Regions from separate parts of the Cupriavidus oxalaticus genome, predicted to be linked through region 2. Evidence: predicted binding sites of a transcription regulator. Region 2 holds the regulator's gene; the other holds the start of a gene.
What was found. The regulator LexA, encoded in region 2, represses DNA repair genes until DNA is damaged. The targets are predictions, from matches to a motif close to ACTGTATNNNNATACAGT.
Positions count from the first base shown of each region.

Region 1 (7,561 bases), 970 kb from region 2:
ACAGGGGACATGATCCTCTGATCCCTCACAGGCCACTACCCAGCGGCGATCCTTGGTGAACATCACTTCAACTGTGGATACTGACATCGTCATCTCCGCTCGTTGTTTATATCTCCTTTCTAGGGGCAGGCGGGGGTGGGTTCTGTCGGACGCGGTCCTACATTCTTGTAGGTCACGATGAAGGTGTTGTGGTGGCTGGCTACGGACCGAAGGGGCGAGCGCCGGGCCAGCAAATGACACCACAGCTGGGTCGCGAGGGGAGGCCAGAAAAGAAAACCCCCGGACGGACCGGGGGTTCAACGGGAAGGGGACAACATGAAGTTGCGCCCGAACCGCAGTATATACATGCTCTCTGCTTCATACCACAATTGGGTGATGTATTTTTAGACATATGTTCCGAGATCTGGCGATGGTTGGCGCATCCAAGCCCGGACCACGCCGCGTGTCGTCCTCGGGCCTCCCATGACCTTCAGTAATCCTCGGCCATGCCAAATGGAGGCCGTAAGGCTACACCCAAGCGTCTCTGATGCTGTGGGCCAGTTGGGCGTGCGGACATGCGCTTTCTTTGTGGTATCGCTCTCAGATGAGTCCTCTGGCCGTCCATCGAAACGAGCCCGGGTTTCCGTTGCGTCGCCAACATTTCTACCACCTCACGCTACGTTTCTTAAATGAAACTTAGGTTAGTGCTGTACTGAACTGTGTGGGGGGGGCCGTGCACGACCGCGACTTGTTCTTTGCCGTCCTTGGGGTGATCGTGTTTTTGGGCTATCTGGTTTTCGGTGGTGTTCCGATCTACGAGCGCCTTACGGCGGGCATCAATGCTATCCATGCCATCATGCAGACAGCAAATCATGCGGGCGAAGACAGAGCTGGGCGCGTGCGCTGAACTGGGATACTGGCGCTGCCGTAGCGGACCCGCTCACCCACTTCGGTAGGCCGCGCGGTGTGGCGCGGGCGCGATCTGCGCAAGCTGTTCCTGTCCGTCTTTTGGGGGAGAGCGGTGAAAAGGCCGGGGCAGCCCGCCGGCGTTACTTCGCTGTGAACGTGGAGAGCGTTATCAAGAAGGCGGCGATTCCTCGTAACCCTGTCAGGGTCTCTGATCTCGTTGTTCACCAGCAATCCCGGTCCCGTCCCCGTCGGCGGACTGTATCGGGAAGGTTAAACAATGGACGTAAGGCTTGATATGGGCCATATGGTTGATTTGCAAGCGATGCGCGGATTTCGAATGTAGGCCAAATAGAAAAAGCCCTCGGCCGGGGTGGGCGAGGGCACAAGCATGCGCTGCGCTCAGTGTTGGCAGGGAGGGAGCGCATCCGATCACTTTATGAGGCCAGGCGCCTTGCGGCAATTAGACTTTGTGAAATTCAGAGTTAAGCGATCACGCGGCGGCGATTGCGGTGGACGCCCCTAGCACGGCGGCAGAATTGGTGCCGGGGCTTGGGTGTCATGGGTCAGCTTCTACGAGCGATGGTGGCGAGGAACTGGCGGCCTCGACCGGTAAGGCGTACGCGCCCTTGTTGGTGCGCTTGGCGGTCCATCTGTACGAGTTCTTTGCGCGCCAGGGCATTCAGGTCGGCGGGATCCAATTCGGGCGTCTCGTTGGCATCCTTAAGGAGCATCAAGGCGGCAATTTCATGTGGGCTCAGCATCTTCGTCTCCGGCGAAGGGGATAGGTTTGCATGAAGTCCGCACAGCCGAAGGCTGCGCTCGGTAATAGTCCGCCCACTTTGTGTTGACCCAAGCCGGCTCGCAACGCGGGAAACATTTTTTTACGGCATGAGCTGGGGCTGTGCGCCGCGAAAGCGCAACACCGAAATCTTCTTGTGATGTCAAGCTCGCGCGAAGTCGCTTGGCTTCGCCCCAAGCTGATCGCCGATCGCAAATCGGCGGCCATAAAAAAAGCACCATCACAGGTGCTCGGCGCTTTCAGTTGTCGTTGCACGCGGCCGAACCGGATCATTTGACCCGGTTCGGATTTGCAGGTCGCCGGCCTGCACGACCACGTTTCATATGGGGAAATGTGATCGTTTCGCTGACCTACCTTCGCTTGCTACGGGCGTGTCTCAGTCAGCACTTAAATTATAGGTCAGCCGGTAACTGCCTCAAAACTTGGTGGCCACACTAGTATGAAAGAGCGTTTGGTGGTCCAAATGCGTGCGGAGCGGACATGGTCAACTTCGAAATGGAGCAGCGGCACTTAGCCCAGTCCCAAAGGCATTTGCGGGAGGGAAGGGGACGAGTGCGGCAACAGATTAAGATGGTTCGCGCGTTACGGGCCGATGGCCAGGATCCCAGCCTGGCGATTCAGCTACTTGTGGCACTCCGCGACGCGGTCGCAGTAGGGCGTCAGCACAAAGCCCTCATAGAGGCCGCCTTGCGCGATCAGGTGGCTTACTAGCGCGGGCAGGTTTTTGCGGGGCATTGCTTCAGCGCAGCGAAAAGCGAACCGTGGTGTCGCCCAGCGCAGTCCAGCTCCCGACTGCGAGCCGCACCAGTAGACCATCGGACCAGTAGGAGAGAAAGTCCGGCCGCCAGGTCAGCGCCTGCAAGTGTCGGGCTTCCAGCCCAGTTACCACGAGCCCGCCGGCCGTGGCCGCGACCGCATCGCACGGCAGCCGCAGTTCTTCGCTGTCCTCGCCGAAGTAATGGGCTTCGAGAAAAATGGTGGTAGCCGACATGGCGCTAGTTCGCTAGCTCGGCCCGGTAGGCCGACCAGAAGTAGTGCGAATGCCGGCCGTGCCGGGCCTGCTTCTTCTCGACAAATAGGCGCACGGTCCCAAGATGGCCGGCATCCACAAGCACCTCGTGGTGGCTTGGCGCCTCGCGTGTGGCTGGGCCGAGCGTGCGCAGTCCTGCGGCAATGTGATTGCCCTGGACCTGAGCGAGAATGCCGCTCGCCCCGATTGGTGGAACCGGGTCATAGGCCGTGGTCCGAACGTGGCAGCCGGCGGCGAGTTTGCTGTTGCCCATGGCGTCGGTTCAGTTGACCCGATTCCAGGCGTCTTGGATCACGCTGAAAGTGATCGGCAACACTTCGCTGCCCGTGAAGTCGGCGGGCGTATCGTCCTTCGGGTAACCCAAAAACGGCGAGGACTTCAGCATGCGGAGCAGGTTGGACGCATGCTTGCCCGACTGGGCCACCTCGTGCATGACCTCATCTTCGATTTGGTGAATAAGCTTCCAGGTCAGGATGCCGGCGGCGCGGTGCTTGGCGACGATGGCCGGCGTGGCTTCGATGATGGACGATTCAGCGGCGTTAATGGCGTTCATGGTCGGGTGAAAGTACTGTATGGATATCCAGTATAGCGCGTGAGAGGGCGGCCTTGGGAATGCGCGAGAAATTGTCTAACTTGGCTCGAAATCTACCCGCCGAGCCGCATGCCATTGTGCTCAAAAGATGAGCAGCAAGTTAGAGGAAATAAGCTAACTTACTGTTTTTGTTACACTTCATATCTATATGGGGTGCAGGTGGTCGGAGGTTCAAATCCTCTCGCCCCGACCAGAACAAGAAACCCGCTTGGTGAAAGCCAGGCGGGTTTTTTCGTTCTCGGGGGCGGGGCTTCAGACGTTTCAGGCGTAACGCTTTGATACAGCCTGCCCGACCGGGTGTTGCTATGCTCGGTCGTCCCTTGCGCACTGTTTTCCCATGGCCCGAACGCTCCCCACTGCCATCCTCGTCCTCTCCTGCCTGATCGTTTCGCCCGTCTCTCATGCCGGCGGCGAGTACAAGGAAAAATTCCGCAGCGGCCCTTGCAAGATCGAGCGCGAGGTCAAGCGGGATGGCGAATACAAGGAGGTGCGCAAGTGCAAGGATGGTCCGCGCGGCTATGAGCGCAAGGAAAAGTACCGCGACGGGCCGTGCCTGATCGAGCGTAAATGGGATGACGACGGCGAGTATGAAGAGAAGGTCGAATGCAAGCGTTCATGAATACGCGACCTTTGCCGCAGCCGTTTCCGCATTGCACTGGCGATGGCGGGCTTGCGCTGACCACATGGCCGTAGGCGCGCAGGCGCTCGGCGGCGGTGCCGCAAAAAGGGCAGTTGGCAGTTTCGGGTGACATGGGACACCGGAAAGATACTGTATGAATGTACAGTGTGACGCTGCTGCGCGCACCCCGCCGCGCGGGCTGTTTTTTTGCCGCGCGCGCTATCGCGAGAGCCGGCGCAGCAGGGTGTCATGCCCGCTTGCCAGGCCCGCAAGCGCGGCCGCATCGGCCAGTTCGAAGTCGCTGAACTGGAAGGCCGGTGCCACGGTACAACCGACCAGCGCAAAGTCGACGCCGTCTCCCAGGTCCACGCGTTCCGCGGCAAACCACCGGCCGGCGGGCACCATCGCCTGGAAGGACGCGCCGGTGTGGCGCAACGGATCGCCGAGACGCTGCGTGACGATGCCGCCGTCGGCGATGCTGTGCACTGCTACCGGCGAGCCGGCGTGGAAGTGCCACAACTCGTCGGAACGGATCCGGTGCCACGCGGAATAATCGTTGCCGCACAGCATGTAGTAGATCGCCGTGCTGGCTTCGCGCGTACGCTGGTCGGCGCACACGATGCGTTCTTCGCTGCGGTAGGTCTCGCGATAGAAGCCGCCTTCCGGGTGCGGCTTCAGTGCAAGCGTGCGGATCAGTTCGTTGGCGGCAAGGCTGTGGGCTGGCATGTGGACGTTGGCGTGGCATGGTGCAGGCGGAAGCCATAGCTTAAAGCAGGGCGAAGCGTGCCTGTGCGGGGCCAACCAGCGCGGGGCGGCTGACCGGGTAGCGGTGGCGCGTGCCATGCGCTTCGAACGAGAGGAAATCGGGCGTCCAGCGCAGCGACCGGAGCAGGTCGGGCTCGATGCCGTGGACGATGATGGCGCCGGCGTCAATGCTGACGCTGCCGCAGGGCAGGCGCAGGGATTCCGCATCGTCGCCGAAGTAGAAGGCCTCAAGCAGGATGGAATCGGATTGGTACAGGGGCATATGGCAAGGACCATGCGGCAGCGCGGCCAAGGCAGGACGCCTGTCGGATAACTGTATGGATATACAGTATAGTCGCCGCCTGCGGTCCGGTCACGCTCCAAATTCTTGTTTCCGCGCGGCGTGCGCCGCCAATGGCCTCTTTCCGGATTGGTATAACCTTGGAAGCAATACCGTGCACGCTGCCTGCGGTTTTGCGCAGGTGACAGGATGGCCGGCAGGGGCCGCTGACAGGGGATGCCGATGGCGCAGTGTGGAAGCAGGGCTTGCTGGTTTGGCCTGGGCGTGGTGCTCGGTGTGGCGCTGGGCAGTGCCTGCGCGACATTGCTGCGGGCAAGTCCGGCGCGAGGCAGGCCGGACTCGCGTGCGGATGCACCGGTGGTGCCATCCGATGCCAGCGCCGACCGTGCGCTGACCGATGACGCGACCGACGTGGTCGAGTATCGCGGCTTCGTCATTCACGTTTTTTGCCACGCGCTGGGGCCGGGCCGTTTCAAGGCGTTGTGCGATATTTGGGAGTCTGGCGCCGTCGTGCTGGAAGGCGGTGCGCCGCCGACCACGCATGCCACGCCGGAGGATGCCCGCGCTGCGGCGATTTCATGGGCGCGGCAATGGGTGCAACGCAATGGTTGAGGGGGCCGCTATCGAGGCCCTGATTTTCAATTTTCAGGAGAATTCATGTTTGTTTGTGGGAACCAGGCTTGCGGCGCGCGCTGGGAGCCGGACGAGGTGCAGATCCGCAACGAAGGGCAGGGGCCGGTATTCCGCTGCCCGCAATGCGGCGCCCGCAACCATGTCGAAGCCCGCACCGCGCGCGACGGCACCACGGTCTACCGGCAGGTAGCCGCGAAGCCGGCAGCGCGCTAGCCCGCCAGCCGCTTCGGCGCCGCAAGCCTGTGCAGTACCCCACGCCTGTGGGGTCAAATTCACATGGCTGCCGACTTAAGCTCGTTCGGGCGAGACCGTTAAACACAAAATGGACTTTGCCGACTTCCCTCAACACTCCGCTTCCAATGCTGAACGCATGGGCTGGGCGAATGCTTCCCCGGAAGTCATCGCCAAGGTACTGAATTCGGCGCTGGCGGCGCAGGACCTGTCCGGGTTTGCCGCGCTGCTGTCGGATATCGCGCGCGACCGCGGCCTCAAGGGGCAGCGCGCCGCGCACCAGTCGATCTACGACATGCCTTATGCCAGCCTGCTGCCCCGGCAGAAGCATCTGTTGTCAGATGCATTCGAGCTGCTGGTGCTGCTCGGGCTGGAGTTGCGCGCCCGGCGGGACGACGAGGGCTTCGACACCGAGGACAGCGGCGACAGCGGCGACGAATAAGTCCGCGCCTTGCCCGCGCCAGGGATGGCGCGCTAGCCGCGCTCCAGCATCCCGATCTCGCGCACCGCGACCGACAGCATCGACAGTCCCGCGGCACCCGATGCGCGCTGGTCGGCAAGCATGCGCGTAAAGCGTTCCAGCGCGCCGTGGCGGCTGGCACGCCAGGCATCGATCATCGCTTCCGGCGATTCCAGTTCCCCCTGTTGCGACAGCACGCTGACCGTCAGCGCGCGCTTGAGCCGGCCCAGGTCTTCCAGCGTGGTGGTGCGCGCCAGCAGGTCCCAGTGCGTGTCCGAGGGCAGAGCCAGCGCACGCTCGCGCAGCCAGCTGAAGCTCAGGTGGCTGTCCAGCGCGAAATACACCCCCGCGACCAGGTCGAGGCTGCGCTCGCACGCGTTGGCCACTTCGGCGATATCCAGCGCCGCCGCGGAAATCTCGCTGCCGGCAACGCGCAAGGCGAGCGCCTCGTCGACCCCGGCATCGGAGAAGGTCCTGGCATGTTCCGCCAGCGCCGCCGCATCGGCCGGCGGCAGCAGCCGAGGCAACTGCGGCAGCAGCCACTGCGCCGCCTGCGTAAAGCGCGCCAGTTCGGCGCCGGCCTGGCCGCCGCTGCGCAGATAGCGGATAAACCACAGGCAGGCCCGCTCCAGCAGCACCGCCACCTCGCCGAACATGCGAGCCTGCTCGGCATCGGGCCCGCGGTTGTCCAGCGCATCGATCTCCTGCCACAGCGCGGTCAGCCCGAACACATCGCGCGCAATCAGGCAGGCGCGCACGATGTCGGCCGGGCGCGCGTCGGTTTCTTCCATGATCCGGTGCACGAAGGTCGCGCCGATGCGGTTGACCAGCATATTGGTCAGGTGCGTCGAGAGAATCTCCCGGCGCAGCGGGTGGCGATGCATGGTTTCGCCATGGCGCTGGCGCAGCGGCACCGGGAAATAATCGGACAGCAGGCCGCCGACCAGCGGGTCTTCGGGCACGTCGGAATCCAGCAGCGCGTCGTACAGCCACATCTTGCTGTACGCCAGCAGCACCGCGCGCTCGGGCGACGTGAGCCCTTCCCCGGCCAGCTTGCGCTCGGCAATCTCTTCGTCGGAAGGCAGGAATTCCAGCGCCCGGTTCAGCCGCCCGGCGCGCTCCAGCCAGCGCACCAGCCGCGCCTCGCCATCGAGCAGCGCCGTGGCGTGGCGCCCGGCCACCGACAGCGCCTGGGTCTGGTAGTAGTTGTCCTGCAGCACCAGCAGGCCGACCTCGTCGGTCATCTCGGCCAGCAGCTTGTTGC
Region 1 is NZ_CP069812.1:1,301,278-1,308,838, forward strand. Features, by position in the region: gene JTE92_RS18460 (DUF2188 domain-containing protein) at 1-87, opposite strand, end outside; gene JTE92_RS18465 (hypothetical protein) at 713-886, shown strand; gene JTE92_RS18470 (hypothetical protein) at 1,452-1,649, opposite strand; gene JTE92_RS18475 (hypothetical protein) at 2,427-2,678, opposite strand; gene JTE92_RS18480 (hypothetical protein) at 2,683-2,970, opposite strand; gene JTE92_RS18485 (DUF2471 family protein) at 2,980-3,270, opposite strand; gene JTE92_RS18490 (hypothetical protein) at 3,647-3,928, shown strand; gene JTE92_RS18495 (cupin domain-containing protein) at 4,148-4,654, opposite strand; gene JTE92_RS18500 (hypothetical protein) at 4,695-4,955, opposite strand; gene JTE92_RS18505 (DUF6566 family protein) at 5,196-5,585, shown strand; gene JTE92_RS18510 (hypothetical protein) at 5,631-5,819, shown strand; gene JTE92_RS18515 (hypothetical protein) at 5,929-6,279, shown strand; gene JTE92_RS18520 (NAD-glutamate dehydrogenase) at 6,312-7,561, opposite strand, start outside.
Region 1: a site for LexA is predicted at 3,285-3,302, ahead of JTE92_RS18485 (DUF2471 family protein). Genes of this name have one in related genera too.

Region 2 (7,561 bases):
AGACAAAGGAGCCGTGATGAGCAATCCTCGTGATGTCGTTGTACTGGTGGGAAGCCTGCGCAAGGAGTCGTATAACCGCAAGCTGGCCAAGGCGCTGATCGCGCAGGCGCCGGCGCAACTCAAGCTGGAGATCGTCGAGATCGGCGAACTGCAGCTCTACAACCAGGACCTGGACGACAAGCCGCCCCAGCCCTGGGCTGCATTCCGCGACCGCGTGCGCCGTGCCGATGCGGTGCTGTTCGTCACGCCTGAGTACAACCGCTCCGTCCCCGCGCCAATGAAGAACGCCATCGACGTGGGCTCGCGCCCCTATGGCAGCAGCGTCTGGGACGGCAAGCCCGGCGCCATCATCAGTGCCTCGCCGGGTGCCATCGGCGGATTTGGTGCCAACCACCACCTGCGTCAGTCGATGGTGTTCCTCAATGTCCCGCTGCTGCAAATGCCCGAAGCCTATATCGGCGGCGTCGACAAGCTGTTCGACGAGCAGGGCGGCATAGCGAACGAATCCACGCGGGGCTTTCTCGACAAGTTCCTGGCCGCGTTCGCCACGTGGATCGACAAGACCGCAGCCACGCGATAAGCCTGGGCGCGGGCGTCGAGGTTTTCGCCGTGCGGGCAGCATCTCCGGCGAAAGATCTGCCGGGGTGGTAAACTCATGCGCCTCCCGAAAAGCCGCGATACTGCTGCGGCTGAATTGTGTGCGACGCCCCCGGCGCACGGGAACCGCCTTCCCGGGCGCCGTTGATATCTGCAAGTAGCATGAGGATTGGTCACGCCGATCCGCTCCCCATGACCATTTTTCAAGGTAAACCTGCCGCGGCTAGTCCGCGCCGCGTATCCGTGGCGCCGATGATGGATTGGACTGACCGTCATTGCCGCACCTTCCACCGCCAGCTCAGTCGCCATACCTGGCTGTATACCGAGATGGTGACCACCGGCGCGCTGCTGCATGGTGACGTGCCGCGCCACCTGGATTTCGATGCGGCGGAGCAGCCTGTCGCGCTGCAGCTGGGCGGCAGCGAACCCGCAGACCTGGCCGCGGCGGCGAAGTTGGGCGAGCAATGGGGCTACAAGGAGATCAACCTGAATTGCGGCTGCCCGTCCGAGCGCGTGCAGCGCGGTGCCTTCGGCGCCTGCCTGATGGCGGAGCCCGAGCTGGTTGCCGATTGCGTGAAGGCGATGCGCGACGCGGTCAGCATCCCGGTGACGGTGAAGCATCGCATCGGCATCGATACCATCGAGCACTACGATTTCGTGCGGGACTTTGTCGGCAGGGTCGCGGAGGCGGGCTGCGACACATTTATCGTTCATGCGCGCAATGCCATCCTGAAAGGCCTGAGCCCAAAGGAAAACCGCGAGATTCCACCGCTGCGCTATGAAGTGGCATACCAGCTGAAACAGGAATTTCCGCAGCTCGAGATCCTGATCAATGGCGGCATCGTCACCTATGACGAGATGGCGCGGCATCTGCAGCACGTCGACGGCGTGATGATTGGCCGCGAGGCATATCACCAGCCCTATGTACTGGCTGAAATGGACGTGCGCTTCTATGGCGACGCCGAGGCAACAGTGCGATCGCGGCTGGATGTAGAGCTAGCGATGCAGGGTTATATCGGCGACATGGTCGAACGCGGCGGGTATATGGGCGCAGTCACTCGACATATGCTGGGGCTGTACCGCGGCGTTGCGGGAGGACGAGGCTGGCGCCGCGTGCTGTCCGATGCAAAACGCATGCATGCCGCGCGCACTCGCGCCGATGTGGATGCACTGTTTGCCGAGGCGCGTACACACCTGCGTCCCCTGGCGTCAGAGCCGCTGGCGGCATAGCACGATTCGCGCTGAACGCTGGGCATCGTCCCGCTATGGGCGCTTGAGTCCTTGCTCTAACACCGAATCGCCAATCTATGCATCGGTTCCCGAGGGTAGCGGGTGCGACACTTGCCATGTCGGATCGACTGGAAACCGGCGTCCGTAAAGGGTTTCAAAGGGATTCCCCTAATTCGCCGGGGCAGGGCACTTTTTTACACTGTGCCTGCCCTCGAATACAGGGCTTTCTTCAACTGATTATTCAGCCCGCTTCGGCGGGCTTTTTTTTCGTCGGCGCGTCCGGCGCTTTTCGTTTACCCGAATGGTGTAATTCCCGGATGACAGTTACATTGCAACGGCCTTCAGGGCATTTGAGATCGCTAAAGTTAAGAGTCCGCGCTGCGGACTCTTTTTTTGCCCTGTTGCGATCGCACCATTCGAGCCGATTTGACCGCACGGCATGGAAAAGAGTTCCATCGGTCACGCCTGGTGCGCGAAATCTATCGCGAAGTATGGCTGATGCCGACGTCCAGCGTTCCGTAGGCCGTAATCCCCGACTCCCGTCCATCGGCTCCGCCGCCCGCACAGCCCGCCAGGGCCGCGACCATTCCCAGCAGCGACAAGACTCCCGCCAGGCGTCCAAGCATTGTTCGCATGCTCCTTCCTTGCAATCTTCCAGAAGATGGTTGGGCCACGGCCAATGCGCCAGGTTCCGGCGAACCTCTGTCGCGCCCGCGTACCGCCCCCATCTCTGGCAACCTGGCCTGCGTGCTACGATTCTTCGCATCGCCACAGGCGAATGGACGGCAGCAAGCGTGGACAAAGCGAACGCAAACAACGAAGAGTCATTCGGCGAGGTGTTTGAGGACTTCAGGCTGGTCTGGGTCGCTGAACCACTACAGGATGGCAAATGGACGGCGCGCTACTGCTGGCACCACGGCACCTCGGAAGCGTCGGGCAGGGCGCTGCAGGAGGCCGTCCTCAACGGCAAGTCACGGCGGCTGCTGGGCCACTTCGACACCGAGGCGGAGACCATTGCCGCCATCAAGCAGGCAGTGTTGCTGGAGGCCAAGTGGCAGCCGCGCAAGGCGTGATGCAGGCCCCGAAAAAATTTGTGCGGAATACTAGCCATCTCGGAAAAGTGTTTGTATAATCTTGGTTTTCGTCGATCAGCGCTTCGCTGATGACCTCTACGGTGGCTGTAGCTCAGTTGGTAGAGTCCAGGATTGTGATTCCTGTCGTCGTGGGTTCGAGTCCCATCAGCCACCCCAAGTTGCCAAGCAAAACAGCGCCTTTACGGGCGCTGTTTTGCTTTCTGGATCTGATTCCAAAGGGTTCATATGTTCCTTCGAGCAGCGGTAGTGGGCGCTGGCGTGGCAGTGGCCGCGATGATGGCCGGGTGTGCCACTGGCACGTCGGAAAAAGACATTCGTGCGCGTCCCCCGATGCGCTTGTTCACGCCGGCAAAAATGGCTGACGTTGCCAAATGCCTGCGCAACAATCTCGGCGATGAGGCGACGGTCGTCAACCTGCCGGCACGGAACCAGACGGAAATCCGGATCGGGCAGCCAAACGGCAGCGGCGAGTTTGCCTATGCCTACCTGATTTCGCTGACGGCCAGGCCTGATGGCACGGCCGTCGAACTCCGCAAGACCAATACATGGTTCCCGCAGATGACGCCGGAAGAACTGGAAACGGAAACCAAGGCGTGCGCGCGTAGCTGATTCAGGGCAGGGCGCAGGTCAGAAAGTGGCGCCGCTTCAAACGGCCAGCTTGTTCGTGGTTTCCAGTTCAAGCATCCTGCAGATAGCGGCCATGCTGCCTACCATGGTCCGGCGCTGCGCGCCCTGATAAACGCGTACGCCCTTGCACTGGCGGAAGGGTACCGGCTTGACCGGGCGGCGGGCGGCGACGTCGTGGGTTTGCGGCATGGTTGCACCTCTTTTTTCAGGCAAAAGCGGGGTCAACACCCGGCAAGCCGGGCGGCGTCTGCAAAGCAATGGAGCGTGTGGGTCCGTGCAGGCGCAAGGCCTGCCGTGCCCGGCTAGAAGCCGGAGGATCGGATCAGGCCGACCGCGATGCCTTCCAGCGAAAACTCTTCGCGCCCGGGTTCAACGATGATGTTGGCGAAGTCCGGGTTTTCCGCGATCAGCTCGATATGACCGCCGCGGCGCTGCAGGCGCTTGACTGTGACATCGTCGCCGAGCCGTGCCACCACGATCTTGCCGTTGGGCGCTTCGCTGGCGCGGCGCACGGCGAGCAGGTCGCCGTCGAGAATGCCGGCGTCGCGCATGCTCAGGCCGCGTACGCGCAGCAGATAGTCGGGGCGTTCATCGAAGACCGAGGCATCGACCTGGTACTGGCGGTCGATATGCTCGGCGGCAAGGATGGGGCTGCCGGCGGCAACGCGCCCCACCAGCGGCAGCGTCAGCTGCAATACGCCAGGGACAGGCAGCGAGAACTGGTCCGGCATTTCCGAATCGCTGCGCGAAACCTTCAGGCGGATGCCGCGCGAGGCGCCCGGCGTCAGCTCGATCACGCCCTTGCGGGCCAGCGCCCGCAGGTGTTCTTCCGCGGCATTTGGCGAGGAAAAGCCGAATTCGGCAGCAATTTCGGCGCGCGTGGGCGGGAAGCCGGTACGGCGGATCGTACTGCGGATCAGATCGAAAATCTGCTGCTGCCGGGGTGTCAGGGTCGCCATGGGATCGCCGTTCCGTGCGGGCGCGCTGGGCAGGGGTGGGAGCGGGTTGCCCACGAACGGGGCTGTCCGCAAATCCTGCATCCGGCGGGCCGGGCACTGTATGTTTAAACAGTATGCTGTGATTTTATACAGTATCGGCGTCAGCGCAAGCAGAATTTTTGGCGGCGCGCGGTGACCGATAGGCCTCGGCGCACGCCATGCAGGCGGAGGTCCGCCATTACAATCGCGATTCGATGCGCCCTGCGCATGCGTTACCTTCCTGTTTCCTGCCCCCCAGCACCCATGAACCAATTGCCTCGCATCGTTGTATTGGCTACCGGCGGCACCATTGCCGGCGCTTCGGGCAACCCCGCCAGCAGCGCACACTACCAGGCGGCCACCGTGCCCGTCTCGTCGTTGCTGGCGGCGGTGCCGGCGCTGAAGTCGGTGGCGCGGATCGAAGCCGAGCAGGTGGCGCAGGTCGACAGCAAGGACATGACCTTCGCGCTGTGGGCCGCGCTGGCGGCGCGCGTCGAACACTGGTCTGCGCAGGCGGATGTGGCGGGCATCGTGATCACGCACGGCACCGACACGCTGGAAGAGACCGCGATGGCGCTGCACCTGACGCAGGCGTGTCCGGTTCCGGTGGTGATGACGGCAGCGATGCGACCGTCCACCTCGCTATCCGCCGACGGCCCGCTCAACCTGCTCGACGCGGTCCGGGTGGCGGCGCATCCGGATGCGTGCGGTAAGGGCGTGCTGGTGGTGCTGAACCAGCAGATCCACGCGGCGCGCGATGTCGCCAAGGCGCATACGTCGGCGGTGGATGCCTTCGTGTCCCAATGCGGGCCGCTCGGGATGGTGCAGGATGACTACGTGCGCTTCGCCCGCACGCCCCGGCAGGCATGGGCGATCGGGCCGATGCCACGCGCATGGCCGGTGGTTGAGATCGTCGCAAGCTACGCGCAACCGGGCCGGATCGCCGTCGACGCGCTGGTGCAGGCCGGCGTGGCGGGCCTGGTGGTGGCCGCGGCCGGCAATGGTTCGATACATGAAGTCCTGGCGGAAGCCCTGGTGGATGCCGCCATCGCCGGCGTGGCAGTGGTGCGCAGTTCACGCACCGGGGCAGGCCATGTGGCGATTCCGGCGCACCCCAGCCCGTCCGATGGCGTTTTTGTCTCTGCCGCGGACCTGAACCCATACAAGGCGAGGGTGCTGCTGGCACTGGCGCTTGCGGCGGATCCTGCGCTGGCGCGGGACCCCTTGCGCCTGCAGGCAGCGTTTGCCCAAGCCTGAGGCAGGCTTGCTGCTTGCACGGCGGACCGGCGCCGGGCTATAATTTACGGCTATTCAACCTTGCCACACCGGACTCGTGACGCCCGGGTGGCTAATCCCAAAAGGAGCGTCAATGCGTCATTACGAAATCGTCTTCATCGTCCACCCGGACCAGAGCGAACAAGTGCCGGCCATGATCGAGCGCTACAAGCAGCTCGTGACCTCGCAGAACGGCAACGTTCACCGCGTGGAAGACTGGGGCCGTCGCCAGATGGCCTACATGATCCAGAAGCTGGCCAAGGCTCACTACGTTTGCCTGAACATCGAATGCGGCAAGGACACCCTGGCTGAACTGGAACACGCGTTCAAGTTCAACGACGCCGTCCTGCGCCACCTGATCGTGCAGACCAAGAAGGCCGAGACCGCTCCTTCGCCGATGATGAAGGAAGTGCAGCGCGAAGAAGCCCGCAAGGCTGCGCAAACGACCACCGAAGGCCAGCCCGCCTGAGTGCGGACTGCGGTGCGAGCCACGGCTGACAGCGTCGGCCAGGGCGGCACCGATGGCAAACAGCAAGAGGCCCCGCGTTGAACCAGCTTCGGCTTGCCGCCACGTTGGCGGAACGCGACGCCCTGCGCTATACCCCGGCCGGGGTGCCCGTCGTGAACTGCATCCTGCAGTACAGCGGCGAGGCGGTCGAGGCGGAAACGCCGCGGCAGGTCGAGTTTGCCATCGCAGCGATGGGGATCGGGCCGGTTGGCCAGCGGCTTGAGCGGCTCCCGCTCGGCACGCTGCTCGACTGCGAAGGATTCCTCGCCCGCAAGCACCGCAACAGCAAGGCTCTCGTCTTTCACATCACCGGATGTAAAGCATTCGTAAAGGATTGAATCATGGCATTCGTCAAACGTGACAACAAGAACAAGAAGCGCTTCCAGCAACAGAACCCGCTGTTCAAGCGCAAGCGCTTCTGCCGCTTCACCGTGGCTGGCGTGGAACAGATCGACTACAAGGATCTGGACACCCTGAAGGACTTCATCGGCGACAACGGCAAGATCACGCCGGCCCGCCTGACCGGTACCAAGGCCCACTATCAGCGTCAGCTGGATACGGCCATCAAGCGCGCGCGTTTCCTCGCGCTGATGCCGTACACCGACCTGCACAAGAACTGATAGGCCCTAGGTCCGTAACGGAGAAAATACGATGCAAGTCATTCTGCTGGAAAAAGTCATCAACCTGGGCAACCTGGGTGACATCGTCAAGGTGAAGGACGGTTACGCACGTAACTTCCTGATCCCGTCGAAAAAGGCGCGCCGCGCCACGCAAACCGCGATCGGCGAGTTCGAAGTCAAGCGCGCCGAGCTGGAAAAGGCCGCTGCCGAGAAGCTGGCCGCCGCGCAAGCCGAAGGCGAGAAGCTGAACGGCCTGACCGTCCAGATCAGCCAGAAGTCGGGTGTGGACGGCCGTCTGTTCGGCTCGGTCACCAACGCCGACGTCGCCGTGGCACTGGAAGGCCAGGGCTTCAAGGTCGAGAAGGCTCAGGTTCGCCTGCCGAACGGCCCGCTGAAGATGGTGGGCGACCACCCGATCAGCGTCGCGCTGCACACCGACGTCGTGGTCGACGTGACTGTGTCGGTGCTGGGCGAGCAGGTCTAAAACCTGTTGCAGCGGTGCCGCGCCGCGGCGCCGCGTGAAGCACTGCAAGCAGAAAAGGCAGGAGCCCTGGCTCCTGCCTTTTTTGTTGTCCCGCTTGCGCTGGCTGGCAGATGTCAGGCAGATGTCGGGCAAATGTCCGCTGTAGTGCG
Region 2 is NZ_CP069812.1:2,275,383-2,282,943, reverse strand. Features, by position in the region: gene JTE92_RS22960 (NADPH-dependent FMN reductase) at 17-580, shown strand; gene dusA (tRNA dihydrouridine(20/20a) synthase DusA) at 850-1,827, shown strand; gene JTE92_RS22950 (hypothetical protein) at 2,622-2,900, shown strand; tRNA gene JTE92_RS22945 (tRNA-His) at 3,002-3,077, shown strand; gene JTE92_RS22940 (hypothetical protein) at 3,180-3,530, shown strand; gene JTE92_RS22935 (hypothetical protein) at 3,567-3,737, opposite strand; gene lexA (transcriptional repressor LexA) at 3,851-4,507, opposite strand; gene JTE92_RS22925 (asparaginase) at 4,790-5,782, shown strand; gene rpsF (30S ribosomal protein S6) at 5,895-6,269, shown strand; gene priB (primosomal replication protein N) at 6,347-6,646, shown strand; gene rpsR (30S ribosomal protein S18) at 6,650-6,928, shown strand; gene rplI (50S ribosomal protein L9) at 6,960-7,412, shown strand.